DNA from 3 places in the Pseudomonas sp. 10S5 genome. Region 3 is predicted to be linked to each of the others. Evidence: riboswitches for the same ligand, from Rfam matches in the RefSeq annotation. Region 3 holds a riboswitch; each other region holds the start of a gene.
The links. A riboswitch is a leader RNA that binds a small molecule or an ion and turns the genes downstream of it on or off. The one in region 3 is predicted to bind cobalamin.
Positions count from the first base shown of each region.

Region 1 (7,713 bases), on a different contig from region 3:
CCGTAATAAACACAGGCGGCCGCTTCAAGACCGTCCCCAGTTTCCGGCAAGCGTGCCCATGCACGTGTCGGGATCTCGGGAATTGGCCACGGCCACGGCGCAATGCCACTGGACAAGTCCAGCCAATGCTCTTCGGCGATGCCATAGCGCACAGCCGCCTCTTTCAAGCGGCCCCCGTGTTCAAGCATAAAACTCAGCTCCCACGCACACGATCAACAACCATAACCAGACTCCGCGCTGGACCAGTTGCCAGCCACGATCAATCGATTGGGCATCGGCCGCAGCGCCTTCGCCTAGCTGTGGACGCTGATGCAGCTCGCCGTGATAAATCGCCGCCCCGCCTAGCTCCACATTCAATGCTCCAGCGCCAGCGGCCATTACCGGGCCGGCATTGGGACTGTCCCAGAGTGGCGCTTGATCACGCCAGCAGCGTAACGCCAGCCGAGTGTTGCCCAACACGGCGTAGGTCAACGCCACCAACCGTGCCGGAAGGTAATTTAAAAGATCATCGATTTTCGCCGCCGCCCAGCCAAAACGCTCGAAACGTTCGTTGCGATACCCCCACATTGCATCCAGAGTATTGCTCAGGCGGTACAACACTACGCCCGGCACACCGGCAATCAAAAACCAGAACAATGCAGCGAACACTGCATCGCTGCCATTTTCCAACACCGATTCAGTCGCGGCGCGGGCCACTTCAGTTGAGTCCAGCTCCGCCGTCTGTCGGCTGACCAAGTACGATACCCGGCGCCGCGCTTCATTCAAATCATCGCCACGCAACGCCTTGGCCACCGGCTCTACATGCTCGCCAAGGCTGCGCAAACCCAGCGCGCAATACAGCGCTGTCACGTCTACCAGCCAACCGACATAGGGCAACCAACTTAACGCCGTCGCCAGCAACGTCAACGGCACAACCGCAATGAACCAGGCGGTAACGCCATGGCTGCGCCATCCACGTCCAGCCGCATTGAAGCGCTGCTCAATTCGATCGGCAAAGCGCCCGAAGGCCACCAACGGGTGTGCGCGTTTCGGCTCGCCCAGCAGCGCATCCAACGCGACCCCGGCGACGCTCAATAACGCAACACTCATCGGGTCACACCCCACTGGTTCTCATACAGCAACTCGCTCAATGGCCGTATCTGCGCCCAACCTTCCAAGGCCAGCATCGGCGCCGGATAGAATTCGGCCACCGGTCCCAGGCATAGAACTGCCAGTGGTTTGGCCCCGGCTGGCATGCCCAGTAAGTCAGCCAATGCCTGGGGCTCGAACAACGACACCCAACCCATGCCCAATCCTTCGGCGCGAGAGGCTAGCCACAGATTTTGAATCGCACAAGACAAGGACGCCATGTCCATTTCCGGCAAGGTACGGCGACCAAAAATATGCCGTTCGCGGTCGTCCATCAACGCGGCGACCAAGACTTCCGCGCATTCATTGATGCCTTCGACTTTGAGCTTCATGAAGTCGTCCGCGCGCTCGCCCAGGGCTTGAGCGGTACGAATTCGCTCTTCCTCGACTTGCGCCTGAATACGCGCGCGCAACTGCGGGTCGCTGATTCGAATAAAGCGCCACGGCTGCATCAAGCCCACGCTGGGCGCCTGATGGGCCGCTTCCAAAAGACGCGCCAACAATTGGGGGGCCACTTCGCCGCCGATGAAGTGCCGCATGTCTCGGCGTTCGGCAATTGCACGGTACACCGCTGCACGTTCGTCAGGGCTGAAAGCCAGATCATTCATGGTTTGAAAAGCGCCGCAACCGCGTGGGGGTTGGAAGGAAAATAGAAGTGGACATAAGACGCAGTCATCCGACCGTCACGGTAAACCGCCTCGGCACCGCGCCCACCGTTGGGGCTCAGGCCACGGGCGATGGGTTGCAACTCGGTGCTGGTCAGCGAATGGTGATACGTGTGCCCGCGCAAGACGCCTTCGGGCAATTCGACAGCTTGTAAGGCTAACGCGGCTAAACGCTTCTGCATCACCGCTTCGCCGGTCAATAGACCCACCAATTCGGCACGTTGGCCGTCGACGTCGGTCAATGCGTCGAGCAGATAAAGCATGCCGCCGCACTCCGCCAACAACGGCTTGCCAGCCACATGGTGCGCACGTATGGCCGCCAGCATGGGCCGGTTTTGTCCCAGTGTTACGTGGTGCAACTCCGGGTAACCGCCGGGTAGATACAGGCTGTCAGCAGCGGGAATCCGAGTGTCACGGATAGGCGAGAAAAACGACAGCTCGGCACCCATAGCCCGCAGTAAATCGAGGTTAGCGCCGTAGAGAAAGGCAAACGCCTCGTCATGGGCGACAGCAATCGTGATGCCTGCCAGCGACGGTTCAGTCTCGACAACTTTGGGGGCTGCGAACTCGACCGGCGGTGGCAAAGCTACCTCACAGGTGCTGGCTAATGCAGCTGCGGCTGCATCAAGGCGGGCGTCCAGATCATTCAGTTCGCTGGCCTGGACCAAGCCCAAATGACGGCTCGGCAATTCGATCCCGGTTTCCCGCGATAAAGCGCCATACCAACGCAATCCTTCGGTGAGGCTGCCTTCCAGCAATTGCGCATGCCGCACAGTGCCAACCCTATTGGCCAACACCCCAGCAAACGGCAGGTCCGGTTGATAAAGCGCCAGACCCAAGGCTAATGCACCAAAGGTTTGGGCCATCGCCGTGCCGTCGATCACCGCCAACACCGGCACCCCGAAGTGGCGCGCCAGGTCGGCACTTGAGGGTGTGCCGTCGAACAGTCCCATGACGCCCTCAATCAGAATCAGGTCAGCTTCGCCCGCAGCCTCCCACAACAGACGGCGACTTTCATCGGCACCGACCATCCATAAATCCAGCTGATAAACCGGCGCGCCACTGGCCCGCTCAAGGATCATCGGGTCGAGAAAGTCCGGGCCGCATTTGAATACGCGCACGGTGCGCCCTTGATTGCGGTGCAGACGCGCTAAGGCAGCGGTGACCGTGGTTTTACCCTGACCAGAGGCAGGCGCGGCGATTAACACCGCCGGGCAATGACGCGGCGCTCTCATAAAAGGTTACTCACAACTCAATGCCTTTCTGTGCGCGGATTCCGGCCTGAAAAGCGTGCTTGACGACGCTAATGTCAGAAACAGTGTCGGCCAAGTCGATCATTTCAGGTTTGGCACCGCGACCGGTTACCAGCACGTGCTGCATGGGCGGGCGGCCTTGCAGATCGCTGAGTACTTTTTCCAGATCCAGGTAACCATGTTTGAGGGCGATGTTCAGCTCATCGAGCACGATCAGACCGATGGTCGGATCACGGAGCATTTCTTGTGACACTGCCCAAGCGGCTTCTGCGGCGGTGATGTCGCGCTGGCGATCCTGTGTTTCCCAAGTAAAGCCTTCGCCCATGACGTGATACCGAACCTGCTCAGGGAAACGTCGGAAAAACAACTCTTCCCCCGTGCTGTTGCGGCCTTTGATGAACTGCACAACGCCGCATTGCATACCGTGCCCCATGGCCCGGGCGAGCATGCCAAATGCAGAGCTGCTTTTACCTTTGCCATTACCGGTCAATACCAGCAACAGACCGCACTCGTCAGGTGAACTGGCGATGCGTTCGTCGATCACGGCTTTTTTGCGCTGCATGCGCGCCAAATGGCGTTCGTCACGTTCGGGGGATTCGTTCATCTCAGCTCTCCGCTTGAGCAGGGCACGCGATAGCAAACGGAAGGCACAGAAATTGACTGCCAGCACGGCCAATGAAAAGCCCTGCGCAGAGCATCGCCCGCCGTGATGCTGTTGGATGGATCAGGCCGGTCTCCGGGCTCATGAGTGGGAACGCCCCGCTATGCGCCTTCCCATGTCTTTTTCGGACACAGTGGCTGAGTGCATAGCTTCGACTCATTTACCGTTGCGGGGGCAGCGCCGGGATCGACCGCTTGACGCGTCCTCACCGGCTTCCCTGTTTCACTTCGCCAATCGTAGATTGCGAAGCACCTGAAACATGTCGCGAAGGGTAGAGGGTTGGGGGTATAGCGTCAATCAACGCGCCATGTGCTTTGTTCACCCAGCGGTCAAAACCAGGCAGCAAGCCGTTGTTGGCTAATTTGATATCAAAAGGCCATACTTCTGATAGCATCCAAAAAACAAGGTAGGCGCCATGCGCGGCTTGATCATCAGCAACCCGAGACTGGAATTCCTTCGTCCCGCCTTAGAATGCTGGTTCGATTGCATCGACCGTTACAGTCAGGTCATGGGAGAAGGTGAATGCACGCATTGGTTTGACGAACGCACCAACCTCGGCATGCTCTCCAGCGCCGCGTGGATGGCCCGGATGGTCACGCTAGAACATGCCCCCAGTAAGAAACAACAGGACGATGGTAATCGAAGCGCCCGAACTGGCCTGTTTGTTGCGACATCGGATGACAGCGCATATATCCAAGCCACTCAACGCTGGCCATATTTTGGCGAAATAAACCTGACCCCCGCGCTGCTGGATATCGTCGGTGATGCCAAAAAAACCAGTTATGCAAACCACCTCAAACTCGGCGGTCTCTTCGTTACACCACGTAAAATCATGCAGAGCGTCACAGTCGAAGAGCTGGAAGATTTCGTCGAAGATTTGCAAAAACAACACGCCTGCGCCGTCGTGTGGTATTTCCCTTATGGTTACCGCAACCTGCACAACGAAGAGGGCCAATACTTCCCCGGCCTCGCACTGTTATTAAGAGCAGCCTGATCAGCGCTTTTCTTGCTTGATGACAAATGGATCGGAGCTCTGCGATCCATGGCTTAAACGCCGACCCACCTCTCACTCAGCCAATCCCGCGAGAAAGGTTGAACCTCGACGGTTTAATTGCCTCTATCTCCTTACGCGCCCCTTCGCCTTTATGGAGTTCAATATGCCCCTGCTCAGACCCCAGATAGTTGTTTTTTTGCTAATGGCCCTTGGCATTACTGCATGCGGTGAAACGTCCCAACTTAAAGTAGCCGATGGCATGGGTCCGACGCCGATGTTGCCAGAGCCCAACAAAACACTGATTCCGACGGTCAATATTGCCCCCGCCGTGGGCTGGGCCAAGGGCGCGAAACCGGTCGCGGCAGCAGGCACCCAGGTATCTGCGTTTGCCGAAGACTTGGACCATCCACGCTGGCTATACGTCCTGCCTAACGGCGACGTACTGGTCGCCGAAACCAATTCGCCCGCCAAACCCGATGATTCTCCGGGTATTCGCGGTTGGATCATGAGAAAAGTCATGGGCCGTGCAGGTGCAGGCGTACCTAGCGCTAACCGGATCACCCTGCTGCGAGACAGCAACCATAGTGGCGTGGCTGACACGCGCACGGTTTTTTTGCAGGGCCTTAATTCGCCGTTCGGTATGACGCTGGTGGGTAACGATTTTTATGTCGCCGACACTGACAAATTGCTGCGTTATCACTATGAAAACGGCCAGACCGCTATCCGTGGTGAACCGACAACCGTGACCGATCTGCCGGCAGGTACGATCAATCACCACTGGACCAAAAATGTCATTGCCAGCAAGGACGGCAAGAAGCTCTACGTCACCGTGGGTTCTAACAGTAACGTCGGGGAAAACGGCCTCGACAAAGAGCTAGGTCGAGCGTCGATCTGGGAAGTTGATGCCGCCACCGGAGCCCACAGAATCTTCGCCTCCGGCCTTCGCAACCCTAATGGCATGGATTGGGAGCCGCAGACCGGGAAATTATGGACTGCGGTTAATGAGCGCGATGAGATTGGCAGCGATCTGGTGCCTGACTATGTGACCTCGGTCAAAGACGGCGCCTTTTATGGCTGGCCATTCAGTTACTACGGCCAACATGTCGACATCCGCGTTAAACCACAGAACCCGCAACTGGTGGCCACGGCCATTTCGCCCGATTATGCGGTGGGCCCGCACACTGCATCATTGGGCATGACTTTCGCTGACGGAAAATCTTTACCAGCACCCTTCAACCAAGGGATGTTCATCGGCCAACACGGCTCCTGGAACCGCAATCCGCACAGCGGTTATAAAGTACTGTTCGTTCCGTTCGCCAATGGCAAACCATCTGGAACGCCGGTGGACCTCTTGAGCGGCTTTTTAAACAATGACGACAACGCCCAAGGCCGCCCGGTTGGGGTTGTCAATGATCAACATGGCGGAGTATTGGTAGCGGACGATGTGGGTAACAAAGTTTGGCGGGTGACGGCGGCCAAAACACAACAAGCAGTCGCTACGCCTTAATAGTTTGACTATCGCTGGGCCGGCTAGCTCAATGGACCGATCTTGAGCAAGCCCGCCCTTTGGTCACTGCGCAACTGCATGCGACGACGGAGCGGCAGAAGTCGTTGCTAAGGATTACGCGCCAAGTGCTCTGGATGGATCACCCGCTTGGCGTTGAGGTAGGCTTTTTGCCAATAAGGTTTGGACAAACTATCTAGCCGCACCGTGCCGCCTGTAGCGGGTGCGTGCACGAAACGCCCTTCTCCGACGTAGATTCCGGCGTGGCTCACGGTTGAGCCGCCGCCGGTGGCGAAGAACAGCAGATCACCCGACTGCAAAGCATCGCGGTCTACATTGGGCGCATGCATGCTGAGCATTTCGTGGGTCGAACGCGGTAGCGCAATGCCAGCCGCGTCACGGTAGACGTAACCAATCAAACCACTGCAATCAAATCCTGAATCGGGAGTGTTACCGCCCCAATGATAGGGCGTGCCGACCAATCCCAGTGCACGAAAGAGCACATCTTCGGCAGCCGGAGAAGAGTATTCGGAAGGGGCATAAGCCACGGACTGGATCACCCGTGGAGTTTGAGGCGACGGAGCATGGCCAGCGCACGCGCTAAGCAATGCCACCAAAACACCTAATGAGCCAAGACGTAACCTATTCGACATAAACACAACAACCTGATCTGGATGCGGCTTACTGTGCCAAGAGCCGAAAGCGCGCATAGTAAGCCGGTAGCGGCTTACCCGCCCCGGCCATTTACTGGTGTCGGGTCTGAATTGTAGTCGGAGCCATGGCTAACGCACGTTTGGCTTCGATAAATGTCTTTTTCCAGTAACTGTCATCCAGGCTATCTACCCGAACACCGCCGCTGCGCGTGCTGCTGGAATGAATGAATTGGTCATCACCCAAGTAAATACCTGCATGACTGACGCGACCACGGCCTTTGGTACTGAAGAACAGGAGGTCGCCCGGCTTGAGGTCGTTACGCGCTACCAAAGGCGCTTTTACGTTGATCATTTCGCGCGTGGAACGCGGTAGAGTCATGCCCGCTTGTTCGCGGAACAGGTACCCGATGAAACCGCTGCAATCGAAACCGGACTCCGAGCTGCCGCCTGCACGGTATCGCGTACCAATCAGCGACATCCCGCGCTCAAGAATGCTGTCCGCTAGAACGGGCATCCGATAAGGCTTACTGCTTGCGAATTCGGCCAGTTCTTTTTCGGTAATTAGCTCATCCGAGAACAAGGCGCCAGCATTATCAGACCCATCGGCGATCTGCGAAATATGTGCAGACTGCGCGGTCATTGAACCCTGAGAGTGCTGCTGTTGTTGCTGTTGCGAGACGGGCATCTGTGCCGCGCAACCAAAAAGGAATGTAACCAGTGCGAGGGGCACGAGGGGTGCGAACCGAGTTAGCATGTGCACGACCGTGGTTGATATGTAAAGAAGCCGAGACTATGCCCTCTATCGACCTCATTTGCAAATTCAATCGATCTAGATGTGACTTATCAGCGACTCCA
Region 1 covers NZ_JASJVL010000011.1:70,941-78,653, forward strand. The annotation lists gene cobD (threonine-phosphate decarboxylase CobD) at 1-188, opposite strand, end outside; gene cbiB (adenosylcobinamide-phosphate synthase CbiB) at 181-1,089, opposite strand; gene bluB (5,6-dimethylbenzimidazole synthase) at 1,086-1,736, opposite strand; gene QN378_RS13890 (cobyrinate a,c-diamide synthase) at 1,733-3,028, opposite strand; gene cobO (cob(I)yrinic acid a,c-diamide adenosyltransferase) at 3,039-3,650, opposite strand; cobalamin riboswitch at 3,756-3,978, opposite strand; gene QN378_RS13900 (hypothetical protein) at 4,123-4,701, shown strand; gene QN378_RS13905 (sorbosone dehydrogenase family protein) at 4,865-6,208, shown strand; gene QN378_RS13910 (C40 family peptidase) at 6,316-6,858, opposite strand; gene QN378_RS13915 (C40 family peptidase) at 6,950-7,612, opposite strand; partial or broken gene QN378_RS13920 (NAD-dependent deacylase) at 7,688-7,713, opposite strand, start outside.
Region 1: another riboswitch for cobalamin. It lies ahead of cobO (cob(I)yrinic acid a,c-diamide adenosyltransferase); the one in region 3 lies ahead of cobW (cobalamin biosynthesis protein CobW).

Region 2 (7,713 bases), on a different contig from region 3:
CGGAACGCCGTGTTCGATCTCATATTCCTTGGCCGCCTTGCGCGCATCCACGCCCCACCAACGTGGCAGGTATTTGCAGATCAGGATGATCCCCACCGTGCCCCATATGTAGGTGATGCCATACGATAAGGCAATCATCGCGGTGGCGGCTGCTGCCGTGGTGCCGGGTGGCAACGGCACAACCCCGGAAGTAATTGCCTGTTCCGCCGAGCCGATGGCTGCCGACATGGTTTGAGAACCGGCGAGAATCCCGCCCGCAGCACCAACCGGCAGCGACAACAGTTTCGTGCCCGCCACCACAATCCCCAACCCAAGGAACGACGACAAAACTGCCAGAAAGGTGAACTTCAGCCCGTCACCTTTCAAGCTGTTGATGAACGACGGACCCACACGAAGGCCGACGCCATACATAAACAGGTAATAAAACAGACTTTTGGTGAAGCTATTGAGCTCCAGGTGGATGCCATACGCGGCGGCCCAAGAGGCTATCGCGCAACCAATGACGATGGCGGCCGCCACTGGACCGAGGCCGTAGCCTTTAATACTGCCACGACCAACCCACACCGACAGACCAACCACCACGAACAGCAAAATGTACGGGTTGCTCTGTAAAAATGTCAGAAATGCAATCACTGTGACCTCGCGCTCTGCGATGAAACGCTATAAACACCGGGCAAACGCTTTGCCCGGTGGGGTTCAAGGTCGAACTAAGCCGCGTCGATTGGAGTGGCAGCGACAGCACCATGGTTGAAGCTCGGGCCGGCCTCAGACGCCAATACCGGATTCTTTTGCAGGAAGGCGATGGCCTTGCGCAAGTCATCCAGCAGCAAGCCAATCAGGTCGCGGCTGACACCATGCCGTACCAATACCCGCTGGACGACAATGTCCTGGCGGTCAGAGGGCAGTGGGTACGACGCAATCTGCCAGCCGCGCATCCGTACCCGTTCCGACAAGTCATACAGGCTAAACCCGTGGTCGATGCCGTCCTTGAGCTTGTAACAAACCGCTGGCAAACCGTCTTTGCCGTCGTAGACTAATTCCAATGGGCCGAGCTTGGTAATTTCACCCGCCAGCCACTGCGCAGTGTCCGAACAGGCTTGCTGGATGCGGGTGTAGCCGTCCCGGCCCAAACGCAGAAAGTTGTAATACTGCGCGATGATTTCACCGCCTGGGCGACTGAAGTTCAGGGCAAAAGTCGCCATGTTGCCGCCCAGATAATCGACGTAGAAAATCAGCTCTTCTGGCAGATCGGTTTTCGAGCTCCAAATGATCCAGCCCACGCCCAGTGGCGCGAGGCCATATTTGTGACCGGAGGCATTGATCGATTTGACCCGCTCGATCTGGAAGTCCCACTTCAATTCTTGCTGAATGAACGGGGCGATAAAGCCGCCGCTGGCCGCGTCCACGTGGATCGGGATATTCAGCCCGAGGTCACGCTGCATGGCGTCCAATTCGGCTGCCAACGCCGCAACGGGTTCGTAGATACCGGTAAAGGTCACGCCCAGCGTGGCAACCACACCGATGGTGTTTTCGTCGCAATATGCACGCAGGTCGGCTGGCTCCAGGCCCAACGCATTACCACGCAACGGTACTTCACGAATTTCCACATCGAAATAACGGGCAAACTTCTTCCAGCAAATCTGCACCGGACCGCACACGAAGTTGGGTTTGTCGGTGGTCAGACCGGCTTCTTCGCGGAGTTTTTTCCAGGTCCATTTCAACGCCAAGCCGCCGAGCATAGCCGCTTCGCTGGAACCGGTGGTCGAACAACCCACGGTTTGCCAGGACTTCGGCGCATGCCACAGATCGGCAATGATGTGCACGCAACGGTTCTCGATCTCGGCCGTTTGCGGATATTCGTCTTTGTCGATCATGTTCTTGTCGAGGGCGTCAGCCATCAACTTCTGCACTTCGGGTTCGACCCAAGTGGTACAGAACGTCGCTAGGTTTTGCCGGGAATTACCGTCCAGCAACAGCTCGTCGCGGACCAGGTTGTAAGCCGCCGATGGCGCAGTCGAATGATCAGGCAGCCGATACTTGGGCAGGCGTCGTTGCGACGTGCCACTGGAGTAAACATCTTCGATAGCGTCGTCGCGGGTTTCAACGGTTTGATGGAGTGCCATGGAATCCTACTCTGCAGAAATGAGGGAAAGGCGATAGCCCTGGCCGCGATGTACAGCAGATCCAGCCGCGTCAAAGCGTGCTGCAAAAACGTGAACCTAGAACAGACAAACGTTTGGACGATACGTGCGGCGAGAACTTTTACCGGCTCGGGGGGCGGCGTGTTCGGGGAAATGTAGTCAAATTCGATGCGTAACTAACCCCTGTAACCCTACGCTGAATAGGGTGGGTCTTTATTGATCCAGATCAGTTATTCAGAAGGGTCAGGTTTTTGTTCAAACCACGTTCTGTGAACTGACCCGAGAGTGGTTTAAATGTGATTGATCTCCTTCAACCAACTATCCAAGTCCATGATTTCGTTATCGCTGATGGTATGGCCAATCCCCAGATACGCATGGGATTCAGGCGTAATGCCCAATTCTTTCAACCAGGTTTCAGCGTCGGTTGCGCCAACATAGGGAACTCTCTGGTCGGCGGTGCCGTGACCGATAAACACGTCAAGCGCCTTGAAACCCGGTAGCGGCTGCAACTCGGATTTCAACATCGGCAAGATCTTGCCGCTCAACGCGGCAAATCCACGGAGGATGTCCGGGTGCCGCAGAGCTACCTCATAGGACATGATTGCGCCCTGACTAAACCCGATCAAAAACACCTTATCCGGCTGGGTGTGGTACTTCTCGGTGGCTTTGGCCACAAAGTCTGAAATCAACGCTTCACTGTTTCTCAGGTCGTCGGTCTCGCCATCGTAGGGGCCGTCGCCGGGTTTTTTGTTAAACCACTGATAGCTGCCGGGTCCGACCTCGAGCGGTGCTCGCGCCGATAAAAAAGTGTACTCGGTGGGCAGTTGATCCTTGATGTCGAACAGGTCGGCTTCATTGGCGCCGGAGCCATGCAGGAAAATAATCAGCGGCTTGTTTCGGGATTGTCCGTCAGTCTGTTCGAGGTAACTCAGGGGCAGGTCGGTCAGGAGGGGGGATTGAGCGTGAACGGCGGATGACGCGAGGATCAACAATGCAGCGAGGAATCTGATCATATGCCTGCCTTTCACAGCCTGTCCGGATCGAGGACGGAGCTTAGCATCTTGGGTTACTGCTATTTGTTATCGCGCATTGAACGCAAGTCTCCGGCTTCTCTTGCGCATCAGTGCACGGCATTATTGCGACCCACTCGAGAGCCACTGGAGCAGAAGATATATGGACACCCGCGATACCCCAGTCTTACGCGATGCCACGGACGACGACCTGCCCGGTGTGCAATCCATTTACGCGGCGCATGTGCTCGGGGGGATTGCCAGCTTTGAACTGGACGCGCCCAGCGTGGCCGACATGGTGAGTCGGCGGTCCGATATTCTTTCCAAAGGATTGCCCTATCTGGTCGCGGAGCTGGCGGGCGAGGTGGTGGGTTATGGTTACGCGACCCTTTACCGACCGCGTGCGGGTTACCGCTTTACGGTAGAGGATTCGGTCTATGTGCGTGACGGCATGGGCGGGAAGGGTATTGGCCAGGCGCTGCTCGGCGCAATCATTGAGCGCTGTACCCATGGTGGTTCGCGGCAAATGATCGCGATCATTGGCAACAGCGAAAACTACGCGTCGATCCGGCTGCACGAACGCCTCGGTTTTCGTCGCGTGGGGGTGTTTGAGTCGGTGGGTTTCAAGCACGGGCGCTGGGTGGACACAGTCCTGATGCAGCGGGCGTTAGGTGACTAAGTGGCGCATTCCTACAAGGGCTTGGGTTTTGCTGTGCGCTCCATCCTGAGTCGCCAGCGCCCGTTAAAACTAAGCTCGGTCATCGACAGCGGTTCGATGTCGATGGCGTTGACCGCAGTCGTCGGGCACTGCAGCGCATGGACGATAGCTGCCCGGATGACGAAGGGATGAGTGATCGCGACAACATGGCCTGGGGTGCGCAAGGTCTCGAGCCACGCGCTGACGCGGGCGCAAACGTCGGCAACGGACTCGCCACCGTGGGGGGCGCTCATGCTGTCGGTAAGCCAAGCGTTAAGGGCTTCGGGTTCATGGGCCTGGAGGTCGTCGATGCGGTGCCCTTGCCAGCGTCCGAAATCGCAGTCGCGCAGAGCGGGCGCGATGTCCATCTCGGTTCCGAACAGCAGGGCGGTCTGCCGCGTGCGGGCTTCCGGTGCGCTCAGTAGCTGAGCCAAGGTTTTGAAGTGTCCCGACAACGATCCTGCTGACGATTGCCACGCCATCTCTATGGGTTCGTCTTGCGGAAAACGGCCGAGCTTTTGCGCCACGGTTCGGGCGTGGCAGATCAACGTCAGACGGGTTGCCATGGCGGTCCACACTGGTTTTACAAGTCGAGAAGAGTACACTGCCCGAGCATTTGCATCATCTTGCAAAGCAGGAAGCCGGTTTGAATCCGGCGCGGTCGCGCCACTGTGTTCGGTCAATGCCGTAAGCCAGACCTTGTTTTGTCCATCCTGTTATCCGTTTTGGGACGCGAGTTCCCTGGAGACACCATGACTTTTAATACGACCACTCATACCGATACTTCGCTGCCGATTATCCCGCTTGGCGAGATTCTGCCGTGGGCGGTGTTTGTTGGTTTGCTGTTGATGCTTGCGCTGTATTTCGTTGGCGCAGAACAAGGCGCAACATCGATGTTCTCCGGTATGTATGTCCATGAGTTTGTGCATGACGGTCGCCACTTGCTGGGCTTCCCTTGCCACTAACTTCGGGTACATGACATGACTGGGCAATTATTGGTAAGGGGAATGCTGGTGGGATTACTTGCCGGCCTTCTTGCGTTTGGCTTTGCAAGAGTTTTTGGCGAGCCACAGATCGACCGGGCCATTGCCTTCGAAGAGCTGCACCTGTCGGCGACGCACGACGGCGCACAAGAAGAAGAGTTGGTCAGCCGCCAAGTACAAAGTACCCTCGGCTTGTTCACCGGCATCATTGCGTATAGCGTCTCGCTAGGCGGCATCTTCGCCTTGGTGTTTGCTTATACTTTGGGCCGGGCTGGTAACGTCGGCCCGCGTGGGCTTGCGGCATTGTTGGCGCTTGCGGCCTTCGTTGCGATTATTTTGGTGCCGGGTTTGAAGTACCCCGCCAATCCGCCCTCGATTGGCGATCCTGCAACCATCGGCAAACGCACCAAGCTGTTCTTCTTGATGATGCTGCTCTCCGTGGCGGCGATGGTCATTGCGATCAACGCCGCACGTAAGCTAATTGCCACTCGCGGTATCTGGAACGGCGCGTTGTTGGCTGTAGGGTTATATGCCGTGATCATGATTTTAGCGGCGGCGATGTTTCCTACCGTCAATGAAGTACCGGACGGTTTTTCTGCCGTGTTGCTCTGGAAATTTCGTACCGCGGCGCTGGGCATTCAGATCGTACTGTGGACCACCGTTGGCCTGGCCTTTGGCTGGCTGGCAGAGCGCAATCTCAATCCACTGAACTCACCGCCTCGGGCGAAGCTTCAATCCTGAGAAGAGGCCCGCCGCGTGCGGGCCTTTTACTGTCTATCATCCTTCGTGGTTTAACGCTGTCTGACTCCGTTACGAGAGGGAAGTATGACGACTGTTCTAGTGCTGGTAGAAACCATCAATGACTACCTGCCGATTATTGAAGACAGTGGCTTTACCCTGATTCTTGCGCCGACCCCAGCGGAGCGCGCCAAGGCTATTGCCACCCACGGCGAGCAGATCAATGCGGTGTTGACCCGAGGTCCGCTGGGTTTCTACGCCGACGAAATCGCCGCGCTTCCGCATTTGGAGATCATCTGCGTGATTGGCGCCGGTTATGAACATGTGGATCTTAATGCCGCCCGGGCTCGGGGTGTTGTGGTAACCAACGGAGCAGGGGTCAACGCGCCGTCGGTGGCCGATCACGCCATGGCCTTGTTGCTGTCGCTGGTGCGGGATATTTCACGGGCTGACGCCTCGGTTCGACGCGGTGAATGGAACAAAATCATGCGGCCTTCATTGGCCGGCAAACGCCTTGGGATTCTCGGTATGGGCTCTGTGGGCATGGCTATCGCCAAACGTGCTCTGGGATTCGACATGTCAGTCAGCTACCACAATCGTCGCCCGCGCAGCGACGTGCCCTACGCTTATTGCGCCACGCCGGAGGCGCTGGCGAGTGCGTCGGACTTCTTCATCGTCGCCACGCCGGGTGGGGCTGGCACCCATCAGTTGGTAGACAAGGCCGTGCTTGAAGCGCTGGGTCCAGACGGTTTTATCGTCAATATTGCCCGTGCCAGCGTGATCGCGACGGCGGACCTGATCGATGCCCTGGAACACAAACGCATCGCAGGCGCCGCGCTGGATGTGTTCGATGACGAACCGCGAGTGTCCGATACGCTGAAAGCTTTGAGCAATGTGGTATTGACTCCGCATGTCGCCGGTCTGTCACCGCAAGCGTCCCAAGGAACCGTGCAATTGGTGGCGGATAACCTATTGGCGTATTTTTCCGGAAAGCCCGTGCTGACGCCGGTTCCGCTCCCGGGGAGTTGAAGCTTAAACTGCATCGGACCTACCCTAACGCAGCCAACCTACAGCGACTTAAGTAAGCGGGGCGCTTGATGGTGTATGTTTCTTGGCGGTTCGCAGCGCCACCAAAGGCTAGCTGCCAGAGGAGTTTCGGCGCCAGCGCGAGTTAACTCAGGAGAGAATGGATGGGTAGCGAAAAAATACGTATTGCGCTAGTCGGTGATTACGATTCAACCGTAACGGCCCATCAGGCGATTCCTTTGGCGCTGGACCGGGTAGCTAATGACGAAGGATTGTCAGTTGCCTTTGACTGGTTACCCACGTCCGAGGCCCATGACAACCTTGCGTTGGCTCGGTTTGACGGGCTGTGGTGCGTTCCGGCCAGTCCTTATCAAGACCCCGAGGGAGCGTTTAATGCCATCCGTTTTGCCCGCGAGCAGCAGGTGCCGTTTCTCGGCACTTGCGGCGGGTTCCAGCACGCGGTGATTGAATACGCGCGCAATGTGTTGGGGTGGGAGGACGCGGAACATGCCGAAACCTCGCCCGAGGCGCAGCGCGCCGTTATCGCGCCGTTGAGTTGCGCATTGGTCGAAAAGGCAGACGCTATCGAACTCGTTCCAGGCTCACTGATCGCCAACGCCTATGGCGCGCTGAACACTACGCAAACCTACCGCTGCCGATTTGGCCTCAATACCGCGTTTGCGCAGGCGCTGCTGACGGGGCCTTTGACAGGTACGGGTCATGACCAGACCGGCGACATTCGGGTGGTAGAACTGGCAGGTCATCCGTTTTTTGTCGCCACTTTGTTCCAGCCGGAAAGGGCTGCACTAGTGGGGGTGACGCCACCGTTGGTGGCAGCCTTTATTCGGGCGTGTTTTCTGCGTCGGGCCAGTGTGACAACTTCAATCAGGGGCTGAGACGATGATTGCCAAAACACCTGCAGCACCTTACTACGCTGTGGTTTTCACCTCGCTGCGTATTGCCAATGACAACGACGGCTATGCCGAGGCAGCCGACCGAATGGTCGAGTTGGCCCGACAACAACCCGGTTTTCTTGGCGTTGAGTCGGCCCGTGGAGAGGATGGGCTGGGGATCACCGTGTCGTATTGGTCCAGCGAAGCCGCCATCCTTTCATGGAA
Region 2 covers NZ_JASJVL010000022.1:37,796-45,508, reverse strand. The annotation lists gene QN378_RS20505 (TrkA C-terminal domain-containing protein) at 1-633, opposite strand, end outside; gene QN378_RS20500 (glutamate decarboxylase) at 708-2,123, opposite strand; gene QN378_RS20495 (phospholipase) at 2,432-3,154, opposite strand; gene QN378_RS20490 (N-acetyltransferase family protein) at 3,315-3,830, shown strand; gene QN378_RS20485 (histidine phosphatase family protein) at 3,842-4,414, opposite strand; cobalamin riboswitch at 4,429-4,570, shown strand; gene QN378_RS20480 (CbtB domain-containing protein) at 4,601-4,813, shown strand; gene QN378_RS20475 (CbtA family protein) at 4,829-5,572, shown strand; gene QN378_RS20470 (2-hydroxyacid dehydrogenase) at 5,657-6,598, shown strand; gene QN378_RS20465 (CTP synthase) at 6,760-7,491, shown strand; gene QN378_RS20460 (antibiotic biosynthesis monooxygenase) at 7,496-7,713, shown strand, end outside.
Region 2: another riboswitch for cobalamin. It lies ahead of QN378_RS20480 (CbtB domain-containing protein); the one in region 3 lies ahead of cobW (cobalamin biosynthesis protein CobW).

Region 3 (7,713 bases):
GATCACTTCCCATTTTGAGGAGTCGATCATGATCGGGACGCGGGAGATGTCTGGCTCCCCGGCAATCAGATTGAGGAAGGTCACCATGGCCTTCTTCGAGTCGAGCATGCCCTCGTCCATGTTGATGTCGATCACCTGAGCGCCGGACTCAACCTGTTGCAACGCCACTTCCAGGGCTTCGGTGTAGTTATCTTCACGAATCAGTCGGGCAAAACGTGCGGAACCGGTGATATTGGTGCGTTCCCCGACGTTGATGAACAACGAGCTGCGATCAATGGTGAACGGTTCGAGCCCTGACAATCGACACGCTTTTGGGATGTCGGGAATAGGGCGTGGCGGATAATTGCTCACCGCATTGGCGATGGCCTTGATATGCGCGGGGGTAGTACCGCAACAGCCGCCAACAATGTTGAGAAAACCGCTCTGGGCAAACTCTTCGATAATCGCAGCGGTCTGGTTCGGCTCTTCATCGTACTCACCAAATGCATTAGGCAAACCTGCGTTTGGGTGAGCAGACACATACGTACCAGCCTTGTTCGATAGTTCTTCCAGATAGGGCCGCAAATCAGCGGCACCCAGCGCGCAGTTCAAGCCCACGGAGATGGGTTTGGCGTGGGCCACGGAGTTCCAGAATGCTTCAGTCGTTTGCCCGGACAAGGTACGGCCCGAGGCGTCGGTGATGGTTCCGGAAATCATGATCGGTAATTCAAAGCCGACGTCCTCGAACACACCCTGTACCGCGAAAATCGCCGCTTTGGCGTTCAGCGTGTCGAAAATCGTCTCGATCAAAATCAGGTCGGCGCCGCCTTCGATCAGCCCGAGGGTGGCTTCGGTGTAGTTTTCCACCAGTTCATCGAAGGTAACGTTGCGATAGCCTGGGTTATTGACGTCTGGCGACAGCGAGCAGGTGCGACTGGTCGGGCCTAGAACGCCGGCGACGAAACGAGGTTTATCCGGCGTCTCCAGGGTTTTTGCGTCAGCCACCTTGCGGGCGAGGCGGGCGCCTTCTACGTTCAACTCATAGACCAGCGCTTCCATGCCATAGTCGGCTTGGGACACTTGGGTCGCGTTAAACGTGTTGGTTTCAAGGATGTCCGCCCCTGCGTCAAGGTACGCTTTTTCAATAGCGCCAATCACGTCCGGACGACTGAGAATTAACAGGTCGTTGTTGCCTTTTACATCGCTCGGCCAATCGGCAAAGCGCTTGCCGCGGTAGTCTTCTTCTTCAAGCCGATAGCTTTGAATCATGGTGCCCATGCCGCCGTCGAGAATCAGAATGCGCTCTTTGAGGGCTTTTTGGAGAGCTGAAAGGCGAACGCTGCGATCGGACATAGGACTACCTGAAATAGGCTGATACAGAAGGTCGGGGATAATAGCAAACTTGCGCGCTTTTAGTGAGAGTCGCGGTTTTGCATGAATATTTCTCATGTTGAAATCGCCGGTTTGCAGAAAATAGCCCAATGAAATGCTTCAGTGACTCATACGGCGCCGGTGAAGTGCTGGTCACTAGGTGGCTGTACGATCCCTTGTTTCTCACATGCCAAGCGACCGGCCGATCTATCGGTCAATACTCGCCGCCCCACCTACCGGTCATCAAACCGTCGCAACCTTTTCGACTATTACGCGGTCGGAACTACGAATACGACCTGGGGCAGCCGCTGTTCCAGGTTCTTGGTCGCGATTGAAAAACAGGGTGAGTTGCAGATGTTGATTTCGGTTCAAGCCTTGCGGGCACTCGCCGCGTGGGTCGTTGTATGCCACCACTTCATGCAGATTTTCTTTGATTTTCATGCGTCTGGTCCGATAGGGCAATTCTTCGCTGATCGGGGGGCGGTTGGGGTCGATATCTTTTTTGTGATCAGCGGCTTGGTGATCTACCTTTCAACGCAAAGCAAAGACATGCCGGTCGGTCGTTTCATGGTCAATCGCATCATCCGCATTGTGCCTGCCTATTGGGTTTATACCGCCGCCATGGGCTTGTTAATCGTGTTCGCCAGGCCGTTACTGCCGCATGCAGTTGTCGATTGGCAGCATTTCATGCTGTCGCTGCTATTTATTCCCTCGGAAAACCCTGGCGGCTACGGCATGTACCCAACGCTCAATGTGGGCTGGACGCTGAATTACGAGATGCTCTTCTATTTATTGTTCTCGACGGTATTCTTGGTTCAGCAACGCCATCGGCCCCTGTTAGTAGCGACAGCATTATTTGCCGTGAGTGGCGTACTGGCGCGCTATGGCTTGATTAGCCATTTTTATGGCAATGACATCGTTTACGAATTTCTCCTCGGGATCGGAATCGGTGTGATCTACCGTCGCGGTTGGGTCGGCAACGGTTTGTGGCTGCCTTTGTTAGCGATTACGGGCGCGTTGATGACTATTTATCACTTGCCTGCAGATGATCGATTTATCAACTGGGGCCTGCCGAGCGCTTTGATTGTTATCGCCTGCATCTCAATGGAACCCTATTTTGAGGGCAACCAATTGCTCAAGGCGCTGGGGGATTGTTCTTACTCGGTCTATTTGCTGCATGTGTTGGTGCTCTATAGCGGGTGGTTAGTTGCCGAGCGTTTTGGGCTGAATCCATACGCGGTGTTTGCGGTTTGCGTGCCGGTAATAGGACTGGGTGCCTGGGGCAGTTACCAATGGATTGAGAAAGGACTGTACCGCCGCCTTAAGGGCTGGTTGGACCAGCACCGAATCGAAAAAACCAAAACGGCCCTTTCCCGACAAAATTACTAGGACTTTGTGCGGCGCGTTTGATTGGCGTAAACTCTGCCTACGTCTGCGAGGAATTTTCATGACCGCTATTACTATTACCGATGCTGCCCACGATTATCTGGCCGATCTGCTTGAAAAGCAGAACACTCCGGGCATCGGCATCCGCGTGTTTATTACCCAGCCTGGCACCCAATATGCTGAAACCTGCATTGCTTATTGCAAGCCGGGCGAAGAAAAACCTGAAGACAACGCCATTGGCCTGAAAAGCTTCACTGCCTGGATTGATAATTTCAGCGAAGCCTTTCTTGACGATGCCGTTGTCGACTACGCCACTGATCGCATGGGCGGCCAACTGACCATCAAGGCGCCAAACGCCAAAGTACCTATGGTCAATGCCGACAGCCCAATCAACGAGCGCATCAATTATTACTTGCAAACCGAAATCAACCCTGGTCTGGCCAGTCATGGCGGCCAGGTGACGTTGATTGATGTGGTCGAAGAAAACGACGAAAACATCGCGGTCCTGCAATTCGGCGGCGGCTGCCAAGGCTGTGGCCAAGCTGACGTTACCTTGAGAGAAGGGATAGAGCGTACGTTGCTCGAACGCATTCCCGAACTCAAAGGCGTCCGCGATGTGACCGATCACTCGCAAAAAGAGCACGCTTACTACTAAGGCTGCTGTTTGACCTGAACAAAAAAAACACCCCGCGGGTTCGGGGTGTTTTTTTGTCGCCGATTTGAGTCGTGCAAAAAGTCACAAAAATTAACGCCGATACACATGGGCATGCCCGGCACGGTATAGCGATGAGTCGGCAAAACTGTTGTTGCCCAGCACCCGGCCAACCAATATCAAAGCCGTACGGCGAAAGCCTTTGGCCCGCACTTTTTCTTCTATATCTGTCAAGTTTCCTACTACCCAATCCTGATCCGGCCAGCTGGCACGATGGACCACTGCAATCGGGCAATCAGCGCCGTAGTGCGGCATTAGTTCGGCCACTATCTTGTGCAGATTGTTCACCCCTAGATGAATGGCCATGGTCGCCCGATGTTGCGCCAGGCTCGCCAGCTCCTCGCCTGCCGGCATCGAGGTTTTGTCCGCGTAACGGGTCAGAATCACGCTCTGGGAAATGTCCGGCAGGGTCAGTTCCACGCCTAACAGCGCTGCGCACGCGGCGGTGGCGGTGACGCCCGGGATGATCTCAAAAGCTATATTCAGTTCGCGCAAGTGACGAATTTGCTCACCAATGGCGCCATAAAGGCTCGGATCGCCGGAATGAACCCTGGCGACGTCTTGGCCTTGTTCATGAGCAGACTTCATCAGCTCAATGATCTGCTCCAAGTGCAACTCTGCGCTATTGATCACCTGCAAAGCGTTATGGCCTGCCAGGACCGCCGTCGGCACCAACGATCCAGCGTAGATAATCACCGGGCAACTGCGAATCAAGCGTTGACCTTTGACCGTGATCAGCTCCGGGTCGCCGGGGCCTGCGCCGATGAAAAAGACGGTCATGGAATCTCCTGAAGCTACAAAGGGCTGGATGAGTGAGCGGAGTGCGGATTATCGAGGATTCGGTACATCACCTGCCAAGGCAAATGTCGCGTGTCGATTTTTGCTGCGGTTGATCAGCAATACGCTGGGGCGTCCGCTGAGCTGTTCCGCCAAGGCCAGGGCTGCGCTTTCTGCCACGCCATGGCAACCGGTATGGGCAAAGGCCAGCGCCGATCGATAGCTCAGCTGTGCGTCGAAGCTTGCCAATTGCGCGGCACTGAAAAACGCCACCGGCAGATCAAGCAGCGCAGCCAGCGCTAGCAGGCCCGGTTCAGTGCTTTTCTGATCAATGGACGCCAGGGCGGTAATCGCGTCGATCCGCAGGCCATGGGCGGCCAGGCTTTGTTCGATCAGTTCGAGCAGCAGGCTTGCAGGGCAGCCGCGCTGGCAGCCAAGCCCCACCACCAGCGTCGTCGACATCCGCTTGCTCCGCTATCGGTAAAGCGTGGCAGGAAACCATGACCGGGCGCGAAACGTCAATCGCGCGACCTGTCGCGAGGCGCTGGTGATTGACCTGCCCAAGGTCACTGCGTAGCCTTGCATCCTTGAGGTTCTCCGGCGCAGGCCGGGGCTAAGAAGGGAACGCGGTCAATGCCGCGGCTGCCCCCGCAACTGTAAACGGTTATGTTCATTGCACAGCCACTGCGCCTGACGCGGGAAGGCGCAATGAACGCGTGCTCGGCGTCTCGCGATGAGGCAGTCGACATGCCACCGTAAGCCAGGAGACCTGCCTCGACATCAGAATTCTCACTACAACCGGGCGGGGTGATCCGGTGGCGAATTGATCCGCGTGCATATGCTGCGCGGTTCTCGTCCTGTTTTGCCCGCCGCTTTGCCAAAGGGCACCCAATGAAAACGCTGGCCAAACTTCCTGTCACCATCGTCACCGGCTTCCTCGGTTCGGGCAAAACCACTTTGCTACGGCACATGCTCGACAACGCTGACGGTCGGCGAATTGCAGTGATCGTCAATGAGTTCGGCGAACTGGGGATCGACGGCGACCTGCTCAAACAATGCAGCATTGGCTGCACCGAAGAAGAAGCCAACGGCCGGGTTTATGAGCTGGCCAACGGCTGCTTGTGCTGCACCGTTCAGGAAGAGTTTTTCCCGGTCATGCGCGAGCTGGTCGCCCGCCGTGGCGATCTGGACCACATCCTGATCGAAACCTCGGGCCTGGCGTTACCCAAACCTTTGGTCCAAGCCTTTCAGTGGCCGGAAATTCGCAACGCCTGTACGGTTGACGCGGTGATCACCGTCGTCGATAGCCCTGCGGTGCTGGCCGGCACCTTCGCGGCGTTCCCGGATCAAGTCGATGCCCAGCGTAAGATGGATCCGAACCTGGACCACGAATCACCGCTGCACGAGTTGTTCGCCGATCAGCTGTCCAGCGCTGATCTGGTAATCCTCAACAAGGCTGACAAGATGGACGCTGCCGGCCTCGCCGCAGTCCGTGCTGAAGTCTCGGAGGAGCTGCCGCCAGCGGTCAAAGTGATTGAGGCCAGCAATGGTCGCTTGCCGATCAGCGTGTTGTTAGGCCTGGGCGCCGAGTCCGAACTGCATATCGACGGTCGCCATAGCCATCACGATTCCCATGAAGGCGCAGACCCTGCTGATCATGACCATGATGCGTTTGACTCAATTTCAATCACCTTGCCGCAGGCTGACGAAAGCTTGTTATTCGATGCCTTGAACCAATTGGTGGTGCAGCACGGTATTTTGCGGGTCAAAGGCTTTGCCGCGATTCCGGGCAAACCGATGCGTTTGCTGATTCAGGGTGTCGGTACCCGTTTCGACAAACATTTCGACCGCGCGTGGCGTGCCGACGAAGAGCGAGTAACCCATTTGGTGTTGATCGGTCAGAAGCTCGACGCCGGGGTGCTTGAAGCCCAGTTGCACGCAGCGGTTGCTGGCTGACCCATGCATTTACTGAGAACCCAGCCCGGCGGATTCGTCCCCGACGACAGCATCGCCGATTTGGGGCAAACCCCGGCCGAGCTGGTGATTCTCTGTAGCGGCGATTCCCACTTGGCGCTGCTCGCGGAAGCGGCGCAACAGTTGCCCGACGATTACCCCAGCGTGCGCCTGGCCAATCCGATGCAGGTGCAGAATCATGCATCGGTGGACCTCTACGTCGATCAAGTGCTGCAACACGCCAAGGTCATTCTTATTTCCCTGCACGGCGGTATCGGTTATTGGCGCTATGGTGTTGAGCGCCTGGTGCAGCTGGCTGAGCGTGGTGTGAAGCTGATTCTGGTGCCCGGCGATGACCGGCCTGACCCGGAGCTTAGCGGCTTAAGCAACGTGACGGCGGAAGAGGGCGAGCGGCTTTGGCATTTTTTGCGTCAGGGTGGCATGCACAATGCGCTGGAGTTGTACCGGTGCTTGGCCAGTCGTTTTCTAGCGCGGGATTATCCGTGGGCTGAACCCGAAACCCTGCCACGCACCGCGATTTATCACCCGCACAAAGCCAACGCTAGCCTGAGCGATTGGCAAGCCCAATGGCAGCCGTCGCAACCGGTGGTAGGGCTGCTGTTTTATCGCTCCCATCTGCAAGCGGCCAACACCGGATTTATCGACGTGTTTTGCGCCCGTTTGCAGGCTCAGGGCCTGAATCCACTGCCCATTGCAGTCGCCAGCTTGAAAGAAGCGGGTTGTCTGGCGGTGGTGGAGGACCTGTTCGATCAGGTCCGGGCTGAGCTGATCCTCAATACCACCGGCTTTGCCCAATCCAGCCCCGAAGCCCCTCATCTGCGACCGTTTCGGCGCAACGTGCCGGTCATTCAAGCTATTTGTGCGCAGGACAACGAGCCCGCTTGGCAGGCCAGTGAACAAGGCTTGGGCGCGCGGGACTTGGCAATGCACATCGCGTTGCCGGAGCTGGACGGGCGGATTATCAGTCGGCCGATCAGTTTCAAGGACTTGGCGTGGCACAGCGAGCGCAGCCAGTCGGACGTGGTGTGTTATCGCGCCCAGCCCGAGCGCATGGATTTTGTCGCGCAGTTGGCGCGGCGCTGGATTGATCTGGCACGGCTACCGAACGAGCAAAAGCACATCGCGTTGATATTGGCCAATTACCCGACCCGAGATGGTCGGATCGGCAACGGGGTGGGGTTGGACACGCCAGCGGCGGCGCTGAATATTTTGCGCGCTATGCAGGCGCAAGGTTATCCGATGGCGCCGTTGCCTGAGAGCGGCACGGCCCTGATTCATGCACTGCTCGGCGGCGTGACCAATGATCTGGACACGATCGACCAGCGTCCCTGTCAGCAAAGCATGGCGCTTGATGACTACCTTGCCGCGTTCAGCCAATTGCCACTGGCCAATCAGCATGCGGTGACTGCACGCTGGGGCGCGCCGCAGGCCGATCCCATGTTTCGCGCTGAGCGAATGATGGTCGCCGGGCTGCGTTTTGGAATGACCTTCGTTGGTATTCAGCCGGCACGGGG
Region 3 covers NZ_JASJVL010000004.1:242,276-249,988, forward strand. The annotation lists gene metH (methionine synthase) at 1-1,332, opposite strand, end outside; gene QN378_RS05970 (hypothetical protein) at 1,461-1,685, shown strand; gene QN378_RS05975 (acyltransferase) at 1,705-2,739, shown strand; gene nfuA (Fe-S biogenesis protein NfuA) at 2,798-3,391, shown strand; gene cobM (precorrin-4 C(11)-methyltransferase) at 3,482-4,228, opposite strand; gene QN378_RS05990 (cobalamin biosynthesis protein) at 4,277-4,687, opposite strand; cobalamin riboswitch at 4,799-5,017, shown strand; gene cobW (cobalamin biosynthesis protein CobW) at 5,117-6,181, shown strand; gene cobN (cobaltochelatase subunit CobN) at 6,185-7,713, shown strand, end outside.